4 regions of the Aquisalimonas asiatica genome follow, and region 4 is predicted to be linked to each of the others. Evidence: predicted binding sites of a transcription regulator. Region 4 holds the regulator's gene; each other region holds the start of a gene.
The links. The regulator sigma-54, encoded in region 4, starts transcription at its own class of promoters, with help from an activator protein. The targets are predictions, from matches to a motif close to TGGCANGNTNCNTGCTT.
Positions count from the first base shown of each region.

Region 1: a site for sigma-54 is predicted at 2,516-2,532, ahead of glnL (nitrogen regulation protein NR(II)). Genes of this name have one in related genera too.
Region 2: a site for sigma-54 is predicted at 1,624-1,640, ahead of BMZ02_RS00440 (ANTAR domain-containing response regulator). Genes of this name have one in related genera too.
Region 3: a site for sigma-54 is predicted at 2,678-2,694, ahead of BMZ02_RS16465 (pilin). Genes of this name have one in related genera too.

Region 1 covers NZ_FOEG01000006.1:86,456-90,911, forward strand. The annotation lists gene BMZ02_RS13335 (sulfurtransferase TusA family protein) at 1-58, shown strand, start outside; gene glnA (glutamate--ammonia ligase) at 254-1,669, shown strand; gene BMZ02_RS13345 (DUF4124 domain-containing protein) at 1,790-2,332, shown strand; gene glnL (nitrogen regulation protein NR(II)) at 2,550-3,617, shown strand; gene glnG (nitrogen regulation protein NR(I)) at 3,601-4,456, shown strand, end outside.
Region 2 covers NZ_FOEG01000001.1:85,561-90,016, reverse strand. The annotation lists gene BMZ02_RS00460 (undecaprenyl-diphosphate phosphatase) at 1-69, shown strand, start outside; gene BMZ02_RS00455 (fluoride efflux transporter FluC) at 75-470, shown strand; gene BMZ02_RS00450 (fluoride efflux transporter FluC) at 467-877, shown strand; gene BMZ02_RS00445 (outer membrane beta-barrel protein) at 944-1,516, shown strand; gene BMZ02_RS00440 (ANTAR domain-containing response regulator) at 1,694-2,269, shown strand; gene BMZ02_RS00435 (CmpA/NrtA family ABC transporter substrate-binding protein) at 2,554-3,975, shown strand; gene ntrB (nitrate ABC transporter permease) at 3,979-4,456, shown strand, end outside.
Region 3 covers NZ_FOEG01000011.1:37,062-41,517, reverse strand. The annotation lists gene BMZ02_RS16475 (methyl-accepting chemotaxis protein) at 1-1,352, shown strand, start outside; gene BMZ02_RS16470 (CBS domain-containing protein) at 1,451-1,873, shown strand; gene BMZ02_RS16465 (pilin) at 2,063-2,548, opposite strand; gene BMZ02_RS16460 (sigma-54-dependent transcriptional regulator) at 2,934-4,289, opposite strand; gene BMZ02_RS16455 (sensor histidine kinase) at 4,286-4,456, opposite strand, start outside.
Region 4 covers NZ_FOEG01000002.1:653,774-658,229, forward strand. The annotation lists gene lptA (lipopolysaccharide transport periplasmic protein LptA) at 1-355, shown strand, start outside; gene lptB (LPS export ABC transporter ATP-binding protein) at 352-1,077, shown strand; gene BMZ02_RS07765 (RNA polymerase factor sigma-54) at 1,231-2,838, shown strand; gene hpf (ribosome hibernation-promoting factor, HPF/YfiA family) at 2,887-3,225, shown strand; gene ptsN (PTS IIA-like nitrogen regulatory protein PtsN) at 3,304-3,777, shown strand; gene BMZ02_RS07780 (HPr kinase/phosphorylase) at 3,774-4,277, shown strand; gene rapZ (RNase adapter RapZ) at 4,274-4,456, shown strand, end outside.

The DNA.
Region 1 (4,456 bases), on a different contig from region 4:
GGAAGCCGTCCGCGAAGAGGATGATACGCTCCGGGTCTGTATTCGCGTGGCGGAATGATGCCCCGAGTGTGCACCAGTTTGGTGCTTTATCGTTTTTGTGCGCACCATATGTGTGCGTTTTGGCGCGGTTTTCCGCGCTGCTGCACCAGAAACGCTCGTAACTTGCTGTCTTGTGGTGCTGGCACGGTCCATGCTTCCCGAAACGGCGAGTTAAAATTTTGCTGAGGCTTACGTCCCATCTGGAGGTTAAGGCATGTCACGCACCGCAGCCGACGTACTCAAACTGATCAAAGACGAAGAAGTGAAATTCGTGGACATGCGGTTCACGGATACCAAGGGCAAGGAACAGCACGTCACCATTCCTGCCGCCACCGTCGACGAGGACTTCTTCGAGGACGGCAAGATGTTTGACGGCTCCAGCATCGCCGGCTGGAAGGGCATCAACGAGTCCGACATGATTCTCATGCCGGATCCGCAGACCGCCACCATCGACCCCTTCTTCGATGAGCTGACCCTGAACATCACCTGCGACATCATCGAGCCCAACACCATGCAGGGCTACGAGCGCGATCCGCGCTCCGTCGCCAAGCGGGCCGAAGCCTACCTGCAGTCCACCGGGCTGGGTGACACCGCATTCTTCGGCCCGGAGCCGGAATTCTTCATCTTCGACGACGTCCGCTGGGGCGCCGAGATGAGCGGCAGCTTCTACCGCATCGACTCCGAAGAGGCGGGCTGGAACTCCGAGCGCGTCTACTCCGACGGCAACATGGGTCACCGTCCGAAGGTCAAGGGCGGCTACTTCCCGGTGCCGCCGGTGGATAGCCTGCACGACATCCGTACCTCCATGTGCCTGGCCATGGAAGAGCTGGGCCTGGACGTGGAAGTGCACCACCACGAGGTGGCCACCGCCGGCCAGTGCGAGATCGGTGTCCAGTTCAACACCATGGTCAAGAAGGCCGACGAGGTGCAGAAGCTCAAGTACGCCGTGCACAACGTGGCCGCCGCCTACGGCAAGACCGCCACCTTCATGCCCAAGCCCCTGGTGGGCGACAACGGCAGTGGCATGCACGTGCACATGTCCTTCTCGAAGGACGGCAAGAACCAGTTCCAGGGCGATCAGTACGGCGGCCTGAGCGAGACGGCGCTGTACTACATCGGCGGCATCATCAAGCACGCCAAGGCCATCAACGCCTTCGCCAACGCGTCCACCAACAGCTACAAGCGTCTGGTGCCCGGCTTCGAGGCCCCGGTGCTGCTGGCCTACTCCGCCCGCAACCGCTCCGCCTCCATCCGTGTGCCGTGGATTTCCAACCCCAAGGCGCGCCGTATCGAGGTCCGGTTCCCCGACCCCACCGGCAACCCGTACCTGGCCTTCGCCGCCATGCTGATGGCCGGCCTTGACGGGGTGCAGAACAAGATCCACCCGGGCGACGCCATGGACAAGGATCTCTACGATCTGCCGCCGGAAGAAGAGAAGGAGATCCCGAAGGTCGCCTTCTCCCTGGAGGAGGCGCTGGAAGCGCTGGACAACGACCGTGAGTTCCTCAAGCAGGGTGGCGTGTTCACCGATGACACCATCGATGCCTACCTGGAGCTCAAGGGCGAGGAAGTGCAGCGCCTGCGCATGACCACCCACCCGGTGGAATTCGACATGTACTTCAGCGTCTGAATCCGGCCGACACGGCTGCATCAGGGAAAGCCCCGGCGGTTACGCCGGGGCTTTTTTTGTGCGCGGTGGACACGCCCCCGTCCGCGCTCGTGCTACATTCCCCGTATGACGACAAGGAACGTGATCGTAATCCTCGGCCTGCTTCTGCCCCTGGCCGCTGTGGCGGACATCTACAAATGGGTGGATGAAGACGGCAACGTGGTCTACTCCGACGAGCCGCGCGAGGGCGCGGAGCGGCTGGAGCGTTCGACGCCGGAGTCGTCCTACCGCTTCGAGACGCCGCAGCGGCGTTCATCGGCAGACCGGTCCGGCGACGATGCCGACGAGGACGACTCCCGTTACGAAGAGATCCGCATCGTCCAGCCGGAGGACGAGGGGACCGTGCGCGACAATCAGGGGCTTGTGGACGTCCGGCTCGAGCTCAGCCCGTCGCTCCGGGCGGAGCACAGGGTGCAGTTCCTGTTCAACGGCGAGCCACGGGGCGACCCGTCCCGGTCCCTCGAGACCCGCCTCACGGAGGTGCACCGGGGGGAGCATCAGGTCGCGGCGCGCGTTCTCGGTGAAGGCGGCGAGGTGATTGCGGAATCCGACCCGGTGACGTTCTACATGCACCAGGCATCCCGTCTGCTCCCGGGAGGACAGGGTTCTGGCGCGAACCCCTGAAACGATCATCCCCCGGGAATTGACCCCGATCAACGATGCACCATAATGGGGCACTCTGACAGTGCAGCTGCGCCGTGATGACGCGTCGCCCTCTGTATCTGCGAGTTGCCTGGCCCCACAAATCCCTGAACGGTCGGCTGTTTCCCGACCAGAATGATTGCCCCGGCGCGTTCAGAGCCATTGTGGTTTGCTTTTTGCTTTCCTAATGGACATGACCATGCCGCCACAGACTTCGCCCGCCGAGCGCGCCCTGGAGCACATGAGCAATGCCGTGCTGCTCATGGGTGCCGACAGCTGCGTGCGCTACATCAACGGCGCCGCGCAGGTGATGTTTGCCGTCAGTGCACGCCAGGTTACGGGTTACCGGCTGCCATCCCACACCACCCCCTGTGTGCGGGTGCTGGAAGCCGCAGCCAGGAATGCCATCGAGACGGGCGAGCCGTTCACCAACCGCGAGCTCTCGCTGGAGGTCTCCCCCGATCGCCGCATGACCGTGGACCTCACCGTCACCCCGGTCAGTCACGACGAAGTGCTGCTGGAAGTCAGTGAGCTGGACCGCAGGCTGCGTATTACCCGCGAGCAGAACCTGATCAACCAGAACCACGCCACCCGCCACCTGCTTCGCGGTCTGGCCCACGAGGTCAAGAATCCCCTGGGTGGCCTGCGCGGTGCCGCGCAGCTGCTGCACAGGGAACTGGACGCGCCGGATCTGCAGGAGTACACGCAGATCATCATCGAGGAGGCCGACCGCCTGCGTACGCTGGTGAACGGCCTCCTCGGCCCCAGCAAGCACGTGGAAAAGCAGGAGACCAACATCCACGAGGTCCTGGAGCGGGTCCGTGGCCTGGTGGTGGCCGAGGCGCCCGAGGGGGTCACCATCCACAGGGACTATGACCCCAGCATCCCGACCCTCCTGGCCGAGCCCAATCAGCTCATCCAGGCGACCCTGAACATCGCCCGGAACGCCCTGCAGTCACTGGACGGCCACGGGACGATCACGCTGCGCACGCGCACGCAGCGGCAGTTCACCATTGCCGACGTACCCCACCGGCTGGTGGTGCGCGTGGACATCATCGACACCGGTCCCGGCATTCCCAAAGAGCTTCAGGACCGCATCTTCTACCCCATGGTTACGGGACGGGCCGAGGGCACAGGGCTCGGCCTCTCCATCGCCCAGACACTGATCCACCAGCACGGTGGGCTGATCGAGTGCTGGAGCGAACCCGGACATACGGAATTCACCCTGTGGTTGCCTCTGGAGGCGGACGATGACAACGAAGGATGACGTTTGGCTCGTCGACGACGACCGGTCCATCCGTTGGGTGCTGGACAAGGCCCTGCGCCAGGCTGGTCTACAGGCGCGCAGTTTTGAAACCGGGGACGCCGCTCTGGGCGCGCTGTCCGAGCAGCGTCCCGGGGTGCTGGTCACGGACATCCGCATGCCGGGCATTGATGGCCTGGAACTGCTGGAGCGCGTGCAGCAGCGCTGGCCCGATCTGCCAGTCATCGTCATCACGGCCCATTCGGACCTGGACGCGGCGGTCTCCGCCTACCAGGGAGGCGCGTTCGAATACCTGCCCAAGCCGTTCGACGTGGACGAAGCGGTGGACCTGGTGCGCAAGGCCCTGCAGAGCGCCCGGGAGACGGCCGCCGGCGGGCTGCATGCGGGTGAGGAAACCCCGGAGATCATCGGCGAGGCGCCAGCCATGCAGGAGGTCTTCCGTGCCATCGGCCGGTTGTCTTCGTCCAATATCACGGTGCTGATCAACGGCGAGTCGGGCACCGGCAAGGAGCTGGTGGCCCAGGCGCTTCACCGTCACAGCCCCCGTCGCGACCGCCCGTTCGTCGCCCTGAACATGGCCGCCATTCCCCGTGATCTCATGGAATCCGAGCTGTTTGGCCACGAGAAGGGCGCCTTCACCGGCGCACAGCAGACCCGCCAGGGGCGGTTCGAGCAGGCCGACGGCGGGACCCTGTTCCTGGACGAGATCGGTGACATGCCCGCCGAGCTGCAGACCCGCCTGCTGCGGGTCCTGGCCGACGGCGAGTTCTACCGCGTTGGCGGGCATACCCCGCGGACCGTGGACGTGCGCATCATTGCCGCCACCCACCAGGATCTGGAGT
Region 2 (4,456 bases), on a different contig from region 4:
ATCTTTTCCTGGTATCTCTGGCTGCTCGCCATACTGGTAGGCTTCGGACTCATTCCTCTGGGATACTGAACGTCATGGGAACACTGATCACCTATGCTGCCATTGCCGCGGGTGGAGCCGCTGGAGGCGCACTGCGCTACCTGGTCGGTACCGCGGTGGATCTGCGTTCCGGGAGCACGTTTCCCTGGGGCACCTGGATCGTCAACGTCAGCGGCTCGTTGCTGCTGGGCGTCCTGGCCGGGCTTGTTCTCCGCCTCGGATGGCCCGGCGAGACGTGGGCTGCCGCCCTGATGATCGGCCTGTGCGGCAGCTACACCACCGTGTCGTCATTCAGCCTGCAGAGCATCGGACTGGTCCGGGACCGGCAAGGGCTCAAGGGGGCCGTCTACGTGATCTCGTCACTGCTGGCCTGTCTGCTTGCCGCAGCGCTCGGCCTTGCGCTGGTCACCGGCGGAGTCCCTGCGCCATGACCCTGCGGGACTGTCTCGCCGTCGCCATCGGCAGCGCCTTGGGCGCCATGCTCCGGCATGGCGTGTCCGACCTCTACGGCCTGCTCGGAACCCTGGACTTTCCGTGGGACACGCTCCTGGCGAACACGCTCGGGTCGTTACTGATCGGCTGGCTCGCGGCCCTTACCGCCCCGGAAGGGCCGCGCCCGCTGGGCCCAAGGGCCCGGTTGTTCCTGATGGGAGGCATCTGCGGGGGGTTCACGACCTTCTCGGTGTTCAGCCTGGAGACCGTTGCATTAATGGCGAGCGGTGCGTGGGCACCCGCGGCCATGAACATCTCGGTCACTCTCACCCTGTGCCTGCTACTGACATGGGCGGGCTACGGCCTGGCCCAACGCATGGCCCGGCGGGACGTCGCCAGACGGTGACAACGATACGCCACCGGTGGAACATGCGATCCTTGCTCTCGACATATTCCCAACAGGAGTCACGTGATGAAACGGCTATCTGCGCTGACGGCTGCAGCCATTCTGTTGCCCGCCACAGCCGGCGCAGCGAACCTCAGCTACAACCACATCGAGGGCGGACTGAACTGGGCGGATCCGCCGAACCGCTTCGGGGATAGCGACTTCGGCCTGCTGATCCGTGGTCAGGGTCACCTCAACGACACCATCTTCGCGCGGGGGCAGTTCCAGAGCCACCGCTTTGACATAGGCAGCGGCCCCGACTCCACCACCATCAGCCGCGACGTCCTCTGGGGCGGTGTCGGGTTCCGGCTGCCCACGCAGCAGCGCGACCTCGACATCTACGGTGCCCTGGACCTGGGCTACGACTTCGGCGATCAGGATGACCCGGGGTTCCGGCTCGAGGGCGGTGCCCGGGCCTATCTCGACCCGGGCTGGGACACCACCGCCGGGGTCCGGCTTTGGCGCTTCAACGATGCGAGCAGCAACGTCCAGGTCTTCGGCAGCGGTTACTACGAGGTGGCACCACAACTCTCCCTCGGTGGCGAACTTGCCGTCGGCGATTTCGATGAGATCCTGTTCGGCGCACGCTACACGTTCTGACCCGGCTCCGGCGCCATGTTGGTGCACACACACCATGCGTGCACCAACATGGCACGGCTTCTCCCCCCTCCTGCCTGCAACTCCCTGATTCAACTCTACCGCAGTCAAGGCACGGTGCTTGCTTCCTGCTTACCGACGTGTTCCCGGAAATCCGAGGTACAACCTCAGGAGCAAGCAATGGCAACACGAGTCATGCTCGTTGACGAATCCCCAGACCGGGCCGTCTGGCTCGGCGACGCCCTGAACGACGCCGGCTACGAAGTGGCCTGCACCGTAAAGGCCGACGAAGACCTCTACCAGCGCGTGCTGGATATCCAACCCGATGTGATCATTGTTGAGGCCCGCTCGGGACGGCGGGACATTCTGGAAGGCCTTGGGACGCGGCATTCACCCTACCCTAAACCGGTGGTGCTGTTCACCGAACACAGCGACCCGGAGCTGATGCAGGCGGCCACCGCCGCGGGGGTGAGTCCCTACGTGGTGGGAGGCCTCTCCGCCGAGGGCGTGCGCTCCATCATCAACGTGGCCATCAACCAGTTCCATCAGTACGAACAGCTGCGGCATGAACTGGTGGACGCGCGCACGCGGCTGGAGCACCAGCGCCAGATGGAACAGGCCAAGTGCTTTCTCATGGAGCGCGACGGCATCAGCGAGAATGACGCCTACCACATGCTGCGGCGAACGGCCATGGAGCGCGGCCGGCCCATCAGCGACATTGCCCGCGCCTTCCTGCGCGCCAACGGACGTGCCTGACTGACCACCAACCGCGCCGTGCCGGTGCATACCGCCCCACAACAGTGCACCGGCACCGCCAGACCGCCCGTAAAGAACGACTAAAAAACCTGAAATCAGTTCCTTACAAACATGGCATGCGCCATGCATCACTTGATCTGACACGCGCAAATCCGGCTCAACCGCGAGCAGCGGTTCCCAACGGCGGGACGTCAGCCGGATTCGCCAACCTGAACCTGGCAAGGGCGCCTACCACCGACAGCGGTGGGGCGCCCTTTTTTTGTTGCGACAACGAGGGCGATGCGATGACCAACAAATCACTCGGCGATCCGTTCGACCCGAACAGCGACCTGCGCCACGGCGCGGGTTGCACGTGCAGTACGTGTCATGACCACGGCCATGACGCCACCGCTGGCGGCGACCAGCACGCGCTGGCGTCACCCCACGACCAAAGCGGTGCCCCCGGAGATCGCGAGGCGCTCATGGACCGCCTGATCGAGAGTGCGGTGGTCCGGGCATTGTTCGGCCACCACGACCCCAGCCGGCGGCAGGTTCTGCAGATGATGGGGGCCGGCACCTTCGCCGCTGCCCTCGGATCCATGTTCCCGCTCGAGGCGGCGAAAGCCCTGCTCAAGGACGATCTGGGGACGCCGGAGAAGCGCGACCTGAGCATCGGCTTCATCCCGATCACCTGTGCTACCCCGATCATCATGGCGCACCCCATGGGCTTCTACGAGCGCTACGGACTGAATGTGGACGTCCGGCGTGAAGCGGGTTGGGCCGTCGTTCGTGACAACTCCATGAACATGGAGCACGACGCCGCGCACATGCTGACCCCAATGCCGCTGGCCATCACCATGGGGGCCGGTTCCAGTTCCATGCCCTTCCTGATGCCGGCAGTGGAGAACATCAACGGCCAGGCCATCACGCTGCGCATGGACCACAAGGACAAGCGCGACCCGAGCCAGTGGAAGGGGTTCACCTTCGCCGTGCCGTTCGAGTACTCCATGCACAACTTCCTGCTGCGCTACTACGTGGCCGAGCATGGCCTGGACCCGGACAACGACATTTCCATCCGCGTGCTGCCGCCACCGGAGATGGTCGCCAACCTGCAGGCGGGCAACGTGGACGGCTACCTGGCGCCGGACCCGTTCAACCAGCGCGCGGTCTGGGACGAGGTGGGCTTCATTCACATGCTCACCAAGGAGATCTGGGACGGCCACCCGTGCTGCGCCTTCAGCACCAGCCGGCAGTTCGCCGAAGAAGCGCCCAACAGCTTCGGTGCCCTGTTCAAGGCCATCGTCGACGCAACCCACTACTCGTCGGACCATGACAACCGGGTGGAAATCGCTGAGGCGATCTCGGGGCGCAACTATCTGAACCAGCCCACCTCGGTGGTGGAACAGGTGCTCACCGGCCGCTATGCCGACGGTCTTGGCGAGGTCAAGAACGAGCCCGACCGCATCGACTTCGACCCCTTCCCCTGGCATTCCATGGGTGTGTGGATCCTGACGCAGATGAAGCGCTGGGGCTACATCGACGGCGACGTGGACTACAAGGGCGTGGCCGAGGACGTCTATCTGGCCACGGACTGCGGCAAGATCATGCGCGAGCTTGGTTACGACGCCCCGGAGGTGACCTACAAATCCCACACCATCATGGGCAAGGACTTCGATCCCGAAGAGCCGGAAGCCTATGTGGACAGCTTCGAGATCCGGAGGTCATAAGCCATGCTGACCAGCGAGAACCTGAAGGCGGCGCTATTGAGCGTCGCCCTGCTGGTGGTCCTCCTTGGCGCCTGGGAGTGGAGTATCGAGGGGGCCATCCTTCCCGTCGGCGACCAGGAACTGAGCGAGTACGAGCAGCTCACCGGCGGCAGTGGCGGTGGTTCCCGCATACCGGCACCGTCGGCGATCATCAGCCACGCCGTCACCGAGCTCAGTGACCCGTTCTACGTGGCCGGCAGTAACGACATGGGCATCGGCGTTCAGCTGGCCCATTCAGTGGGCCGCGTGTTCGCGGGCTACTCCCTGGCACTGCTGGTGGCGATCCCTCTGGGCTTTCTCATCGGCATGTCGCCGATCATGTACAAGGCTCTCAACCCGTACATCCAGATCCTGCGGCCCATTTCGCCGCTGGCCTGGATGCCGCTGGCACTGTTCCTGATTCGCGACTCCGGGGCATCGTCGATCTTCGTGATCTTCATCT
Region 3 (4,456 bases), on a different contig from region 4:
ATGACGAGAACAACATCATGCAGATGCACCCGGTGTCGCCGGAGCTGGAGGGCGACGATCTCACCGAAATGGACGACGGCACCGGGAACGCCTTCGTTCAGCGCATGACCCGGGAGGTGCTGGAGTCCAGCGACGGTCGCTCCCGAGTCGCGTACATGTGGCCGCGTCCGGGTGAAGAGGAAGCCATCGAGAAAATTTCCGAGGCCCACCACTTCGAGCCCTGGGGCTACGTGATCGCCAGCGGCGTCTACATGGCCGACGTCAACGCCGCGGTGAACCGTGAGCTGGTGAACGGCATCGTGACCAGTGTCATCGGATTGGTGCTGGTGGGCGGTATCGGTTGGGCCGTCATCATCAGTGTGACCCGCCCGCTACGCGCGACCATCGGCGGCATCGAGAAGGCCGCGGAGGAGCCCGTGGACCTTACCGCCCGGTTGGACGAGTCGGGCCGTGACGAGCTCACCGACCTGTCGCGGACATTCAACAGGCTGTTCGACACGCTGCAGGGCGTGGTGAACCAGGTGCGCGAAGGCAGCGACACGCTGGCGCAGTCGGCGGAGCAGCTGCGTGACCTCACTGGCGACGCCGACAAGAACAGCCGCCAGCAGCAGGAAGACACCGACGAGCTGGCCAGCTCCATGAACGAAATGGCCGCGACCGTGCAGGAAGTGGCGCAGAACGCCAGCTCCGCTGCCGAGGCGGCGGCCGAGGCCCAGTCCGAGACCCAGTCGGGCGCCGAGACGGTGTCCTATACCAAGGATGCCATCGGCAACCTGGCCCGGGAGCTGGAGGAGAGCCGCGATGCGGTCAACCAGCTCGCCAGCGAATCCGACAACGTGCAGACGGTGCTGGAGGTGATCAACGGCATCGCCGAGCAGACCAACCTGCTGGCCCTGAACGCCGCCATCGAGGCTGCGCGTGCAGGGGATCACGGCCGCGGGTTCTCGGTGGTGGCCGACGAGGTGCGCACGCTGGCGCAGCGCACACAGCAGTCCACTCAGGAGATCCGGGACATTCTCGAGCGGCTGCAGAGTGGCTCGCGGCAGGCGGCGGAGTCCATCGAGGCGCGTACCGAGAGCGCCCGGCACACGGTGGAGCGCTCCAACGAGACCGAGACGGCGCTGGGGACGATCGCCGGTGCCGTGGACGGCATCAGCGGCATGAATACGCAGATTGCCAGTGCCGCCGAGGAGCAGTCTGCGACGGCGGACGAGATCAACCGGCGGGTGAGCGGCATTCGGGATGCGGCCATGCGCAGCGGCGAGGCGATGGACAAGGCGCGCTCGGGAGCGGACGACCTCAACGCCATGGCCGAGCAGCTGCGCCAGGCAGTCGCGCGCCTGCGCGCCTGACGGCCGCTGCCGCTGCGACCGGGCCGGTGCGCGCCCGCATGGGTGCACCGGCCTTGTGTTTCGCTACAATGGCGCTGAACCGTCGCAGAGGAGGCGCCATGTACGAGTTCGTGCAATACACTGCGGCCGACGTGATGACTTCACGGCCGGTGACCGTTCAACCCGAGGCCACCGTCGGGGATGCCCAGGCGCTGTTCGAGCAGCATGGCTTCAACGGCATGCCCGTCACCGATGGCGGCGGCGCGCTGGTTGGTTTCGTCACCAAGATGGATGTCCTTCGCGCGTTCACCCTGCGCCCGGATTACATCGTGCCGCCCTACAACCTGATCATGCGCGACACCGTCGACCGCATCATGACCCGTGACCCGGTCTCCGTCGCCCCCGACTGCCCGCTCACACGCGTCCTTCAGCGCCTCGTGCAACTCGGCGTCAAGAGCCTGCCCGTGATGGACGCTGATCAACTGGTGGGCGTCGTGGCCCGGGAAGACGTGCTGGGTGCGCTGCGGAAAGCGACGGCGTAGTTCTCGCCACAAGCGTCCGTGGCCCTGCAGTCCGCTGCCGCAAGACGTCGAGCGCGATTCCCGCTGACGGTGGACCTGAAGGTCCACCCTACGAGAAATGGTTCTGGGGGCTGGCACCATTCGGCCTGCTTGGTCACAAAAAAACCCCGCAATGCGTGCGGGGCTCTTAATCATTCTTCGGGCAAAAGCCTAATCGATGCCGCCAGAGTCACACTGGGAAACATATGCTTCGTCCACGTCAGTGGTGCAAGTCCATTCACTATCGTCGTTGTTCCATGTGTACCTGACCGTGTCGCCGGCAAGATTAGGACTTACGTCTCGATCCTCGGCCCCGAACTCATACTCGAACCAACCTTCAAAGGCGTCGTCGTCTGTATCCCCTCCGCCGGCGTCGTTGATAGCACCGTGGGATCCAATGGCCTGAATAGAAACGGTGAGATCACCGTCGTACTCCAACTCGTTGCTTTCTGCGTCAACTCCCGTCGGCCAGTTTCCAGTACTCGTATACCGCTCGAAGACGGTGGTCTGAGCACCGGAGAGCAGGTTGTGGGCCTCCGAGAACTGCGCCCGGGCCACGTAGTTCTGGTACTGCGGGATGGCGATGGCCGCCAGGATGCCGATGATCGCCACGACGATCATGAGTTCGATGAGAGTGAAACCCTTTTGAGCCTTCATGGTAGTACTCCTTCCTTTTGGTTTTGGTCAGATCCGCCCGTTCCGGGGCGGATGCGGGACCGGTTTTACCCTGACTTCGAGAACTGTGCAACCGCCCTGCGGGAGTCCGGCACGTTCTGCCGTGGTGGTTTGCATAACCCGTGCCACCTTTTTCTTTGGCGCGCAGGCCTGGTGTGCCGCGGGTTTCAGGGTGGCCGCCGGAAGTGTCGGGTTGTGCAAAGTGTCGTACGGTGTCAGCCCGCCCGGGTAAGGTGACGTATTGCGTCACCCATGCGGCCCGGCGACAGGATGCGCGGTGGGCGTGAACGTCCACCGCGCATGGGTAAAGGGGCGTAGGGTGGACCTTCAGGTCCACCATGGCGTGATCTACCGGCCGCGATCGTCGCTATTCCATGTCCAGCTTCTTCAGCTTGTAGCGCAGGGCACGGAAGCTGATGCCGAGCAGTTGCGCCGCCGCGGTCTTGTTGTAGCCGGTCTTCTCCAGCGCCTTGATGACCACTTCGCGCTCCACGTCGGCCAGGTAGTCGTCCAGGGCGAAATCGTCGTCCGGGGCCGGCACGGCGGCCGCGGTGTCCTGGGGCTGGCCGCACGGCGAGTCCGGGAGCTGAAGGTCCTCCGGCTCGATGACGCCGCCCTCGCACAGGGTCAGCGCCCGCTCGAGGATGTTCTCCAGTTCCCGCACGTTGCCCGGAAAGGCGTAGGCCCGCAGGGCGCCCAGTGCGGCGTCGTTGAGCTGTACCGGCGGGGCGTCGCCGTCGCCGGTCAGACGCCCGAGGACGTGGTTCACCAGCATGGGGATGTCCTGGCGTCGCTGGCGCAGGCTGGGCACCGCAAGCTGGATGACGTTGATGCGGTAGAAGAGGTCCTGCCGGAACAGGCCTTCATCCACGAGCTGCCCGAGATCCTTGTGGGTGGCGGAGAGGATGCGCACGTTGACGCTGATCTCCTGCTCGCTGCCCACGGGGCGCACGGCTTTCTCCTGGATGGCCCGCAGCAGTTTCACCTGCATGTGCTGGGGCAGTTCGGCGATTTCGTCCAGGAACAGGGTGCCGCCGTCGGCTGCCTGGAACAGCCCCTGCTTGTCGCGGTTGGCGCCGGTGAATGCGCCTTTCACGTGGCCGAAGAACTCGCTCTCCATGAGCTCGGACGGAATGGCGCCGCAGTTGATGGGCACGAAGGGTTTTTCGCGGCGATCACCCTTGTCGTGGATGGTGCGGGCCACCAGTTCCTTGCCGGTGCCGGATTCGCCGCTGATGTAGACGGGCGCCGTGCTGCGCGCCAGTTTGGCGATGGTGCCGCGGATCTTCTGCATGGCCGGCGAGTCGCCGAGCAGCGTGTCACGGGAGCGGCGGTCTATGCGGGGGCCATGGCTGAGCCGGGTGGCGCCGCCCACCAGCTGGCGCAGCATGCCGAGATCCACGGGTTTCGGCACGAAGTCGAAGGCGCCCGCCTTGAGGGCCTGCACCGCCGTGTCCATGTTGCCGTAGGCGGTGATCACCGCCATGGGCAGCTCCGGCCGCTCGGCCACGGTCTCGCGGACCAGGTCAATGCCGTTGCCGTCGGGCAGTTGCATGTCGGTTATGCACAGATCAAACGCGTGCTGACCGAGCAGGTCGCGCGCCTCGTGCAGGGTGCCGGCAATGTGGCAGTCCACCTCCATGCGCTGGAGCGTGACCTGGATCAGCTCGCAGATGTCCGGCTCATCATCAATGATCAGGGCCAGGGGACGTTCCGTGGTCATGTCTGCTCGTGTCCTGTGGCTGTGAAGGTGATGCGGAAGCGGGTACCGGAGTCACCCGTGTCCAGGAGGCTCAGCCGGGCATGGTTCGCTTCGCAGAGTTCCCTGCAAAGGTAGAGCCCGAGTCCGGTGCCGTCTCCCGCGGTGGTGAAGAAGGGGTCGAAGAGCTG
Region 4 (4,456 bases):
CCGCATCACCGGCGACCGCATGACCGTACACCTGCGGGAGGACGACGCCGGCGATCAGGCGCTGGACCACGTGGTGGTGGAAGGCGAGCCCGCCGTCTACAACCAGCGGGGTGGCGAGGACCGCCGCCCCATCGAGGCGGAAGCGCCGCGCATGGAGTACTACGCCTCCGGCCCCGAGCGGGTCATCCTGCTGGAAGGCGCGCGGCTGACCCAGGGGCGGAACACGTTCACCGGCGAGCGTATCGAATACGAGGTGGCCGCCGACCGGGTGCATGCGCGCGGCGAGCCCGAGACCGGACGCCGCGTGCAGATCCGACTGTTCCCCGACGACGAGGACAACGGAGACGACGAGTGAGCCCGCCGCGCACCGAGAAGCTGGTGAAGACCTACCGCCGCAAGACCGTGGTCCACGGCGCGTCGCTGGAAGTCTCCAGCGGCGAGGTGGTCGGCCTGCTGGGCCCCAACGGCGCAGGCAAGACCACGTGCTTCTACATGGTGGTGGGCCTGGTGCAGGCCGACGGCGGGCGCATCGAGCTGGACGGCAACGACATCACCGACCTGCCCATGCACGTGCGCGCCCGCCGTGGCGTCGGCTACCTCCCCCAGGAAGCCTCGATCTTCCGCAAGCTCACGGTCATGGACAACCTGCTGGCGATTCTGGAAACCCGCCCCGAACTCAACCGGAAGCAGCGCCGGGAGCGCGCCAGAGAGCTGCTGGACGAGTTCAACGTCGGCCACCTGCACGATCAGAACGGCATCAGCCTCTCCGGCGGCGAACGCCGGCGGGTCGAGATCGCGCGGGCGCTCGCCGCCAACCCGCAGTTCATCCTGCTGGACGAACCCTTCGCGGGCGTCGACCCCATCTCGGTGCTGGACATTCAGGAAATCATCCGCCACCTGGCGGACCGGGACATCGGCGTACTCATCACCGACCACAACGTGCGGGAGACGCTCGGCATCTGCCAGCGCGCCTACATCCTCGCCCAGGGCGAAGTCATCGCCCGCGGCAGCTCCGACGAGGTCCTGGCGAACAAGCAGGTCCGCGAGGTGTACCTGGGCGAACATTTTCGCCTGTGATCTCGTGGCTTAGCACTTTCCAGGAGCCCACGCAAGTATCGGGCCAATGTTCTAACCGGCGACAGAGTCAGTTACGATAGGGTCATCAACCCACTCGCATGCAGGCCCGGCCTGACCCGCAGCCCGAGGGGCAGCAGGAGAGAGGCATCGCCAATGAAACAGTCGCTGCAGCTACGTCTCGGCCAGCAGCTCACCATGACACCGCAGCTCCAGCAGGCGATCAAACTGCTGCAGCTGTCGACTCTGGAGCTGCGCACGGAGATCCAGCAGGCACTGGATTCCAACCTGATGCTGGAGCCCGCTGACGAGCTCGACGAAGCTGACGAGGCGGCCGCTGACACCGACCGCGGCGACGACAGCGCCAATGCCGCCGATACCGACACCAGCACCGAGAACACGACCGACGCCCGGGAGTCCGGCGAAACGGACGGCGACGGCGAGGCAAGCGGTGGCGAAGCGACGGACACCGACACCGCTCCGGACGTCGCCGACACGATCGACGATCACGACGGCGCCGATGACAAGCCCGCCTCGGACCAGGCCGACATCCCCGAGGACCTGCCCCTGGATTCCGACTGGAACGACATCTACGACGGCAGCACCGCCTACAGCGCGCCCGCCGGCGAGGACGACCAGCGCGAGGCGTGGGAGAACCGGACCGCCGGCAGCAGCGGCGGCCTGCACGACCACCTGCTGTGGCAGGCTCAGCTGTCCCATTTCAGCGAACGGGACATGGCCATCGCCGAGGCCATCATCGACGGCGTCCGCGACGACGGCTACCTGGGCGTCACCATCGAGGAAATCTGCGAATCGGTGACTGACGGCGACGACCCCGTGGAGCCCGACGAGGTGGAGGCGGTACGCCACCTGATCCAGCGGTTCGACCCGCTCGGAGTAGCCTCCCTGGACCCCCGCGAGGCGCTACTGGTCCAGCTCGAGCAGTTCCCGGAAGACACCCCCTGGCTTGCCGAAGCACGGCTGCTGGTGGACAAGCACCTGGACCTCCTCGGCAGCCGCCAGCTCGGCCCCCTCACCCGCAAGCTCAAGGTCTCCCAGGAGGAGTTCGGCCAGGTACTGGAGCTGGTACGCACCCTGGACCCGCGGCCCGGCTCCCAGATCGGCACACCCGCGGCCGAGTACGTGGTGCCCGACGTCTACGTCCGCAAGGAGCGCGGCGCCTGGCGGGTGGAGCTGAACCCCGAGGCATCACCCAGGATCCGCGTCAACAGCTACTACGCCGGCCTCGTCCGCCGCGGCGACCAGGGCAACGACAACGCCACCATGCGCCAGCACCTGCAGGAGGCACGCTGGTTCATCAAGAGCCTGAAGAGCCGCAATGAAACGCTCCTCAAGGTGGCCACGTGCATCGTCAATCACCAGCAGGAGTTCCTGGAACAGGGCGAGGAGGCCATGAAGCCGCTGGTGCTGCGCGAGGTGGCGGAAGAAGTGGAGATGCACGAGTCCACCATCTCCCGGATCACCACGCAGAAGTACATGTACACGCCCCGCGGCACGTTCGAGTTCAAGTATTTCTTCTCCAGCCACGTGCATACCGTGGACGGACAGGAGTGCTCGGCAACCTCCATCCGCGCCCGGATTCGCCGGCTGATCGCCGAAGAGGACGCCCGCAAACCGCTCAGCGACAGCAAACTGGCCGAAATCCTGAAAAATGAGGGAATCGATGTGGCGCGACGGACAGTGGCAAAGTATCGTGAATCCATGTCGATTGCCTCGTCGAACGAACGAAAAAGGATTGCCTGAGGCAACACTGGGCCAGCCGTTTCCGGCTCTCATACGGGAGGAGTCTCTATGCAGATCGACATCACCGGGCACCATGTGGATCTCACCGAAGCACTGCGCGAGTACGTGCATTCCAAGATGGACAAGCTGGAGCGCCACTTTGACAACGTGGTCAACGTCCACGTGATCCTGACGGTGGAGAAGCTGCGGCAGAAGGCCGAGGCCACCATGCTGCTCAGTGGCGCCAAGCTTTACGCTGATGCCAGCGCCGAAGACATGTATGCTGCCATCGACGGGCTCATCGACAAGCTCGACCGGCAGGTGAAGAAGCACAAGGAGAAGGTGACCGACCACCGGCGCAACGAAGGCGCCCAGGCCAAGGCCCAGGGAGAGGGCGAAGAGGACTGAACAGCGCGCAGCGGCGGCCACCAGCGCGGGGCCGCCGCCGACTTCCGAAACCGCAGACACGACCCTGCGTGGACAAGCATGATCAAGATTGCCGACCTAATCACACCGGAGCGCATCGCCTGCGACATCCAGGTGACCAGCAAGAAGCGCGGCCTGGAAGTCCTCAGTGACATGGTGGCCGGCTCCGACTCCGCCCTGCCGGCGAACGCCATCTTCGACAAGCTGATCAGCCGCGAGAAGCTCGGCAGCACCGGGCTTGGCCACGGCGTCGCCCTGCCCCACGCCCGCATGGACGGCAATGACACGGCCACGGCGGCCTTCATCCGCACCAGCGAAGCCATCGACTTCGACGCCTTCGACAACGAACCCGTCGACCTCCTGTTCGCCCTGGTCGTACCGGAACATTTCACCGACGAACACCTCCAGATTCTTGCCCGGCTCGCCGAGATGTTCAGTGACCAGCCCCTGTGCCGCAGGCTCCGCGATGCCAACGACGCCGACGCCATGTATGAGCTGCTCAGGGACTGGGAGGCCGCCCAGGGGAGCACATGAGTGATCACGTGACCGGTGACACGGGCGCCACCGTCCCCGGCGTGCTGGTCAGCGTGCACGGCTGCGGCCTCCTCCTCACAGGTGACAGCGGCACCGGCAAGAGTGATACGGCGCTGCAGTTGCTCGGGCGCGGCCACCGGCTGGTCGCGGACGACGCCGTCGCCCTGTGCGTCGAGGGCGGGCGCGTGATCGGCCGGGCACCTGCCGCACTGGCGGGCCTGCTGGAGGTCCGCGGCCTTGGCCCGCAGTCTGTCACCCACCTGTTCGGTGGCCACGCCGTCCTGGCGCAGGCCGCAGTGGACCGGGTGATCCGGCTGATGCCACCTCCGTCCTGGGCCGACTGGCCGCGGCTGACACCCACGGTTGACGACACCGTGCTGGCCGACAGGCCGGTACCCCGTGTCACCCTGCCCGTGTCTCCGGAACGTCCTCTTGCCCTGCTGGTCGAAGTCGTCGCCCGGCTACACGCCGGCGGTCAACTGACAGGAGGTACGGCATGAGCGAAGGCACTCGGCTGATCATCGTCAGCGGGCTGTCCGGCTCCGGCAAGACCGTGGCGCTCCACACGCTGGAGGACAGCGGCTGCTACTGCATCGACAACCTGCCGGTGACCATGCTGTCGTCCTTCGGCAAGCACATCACCAGCCTGGAGCAGGACACGGCCAGCCACTTCGCCGTC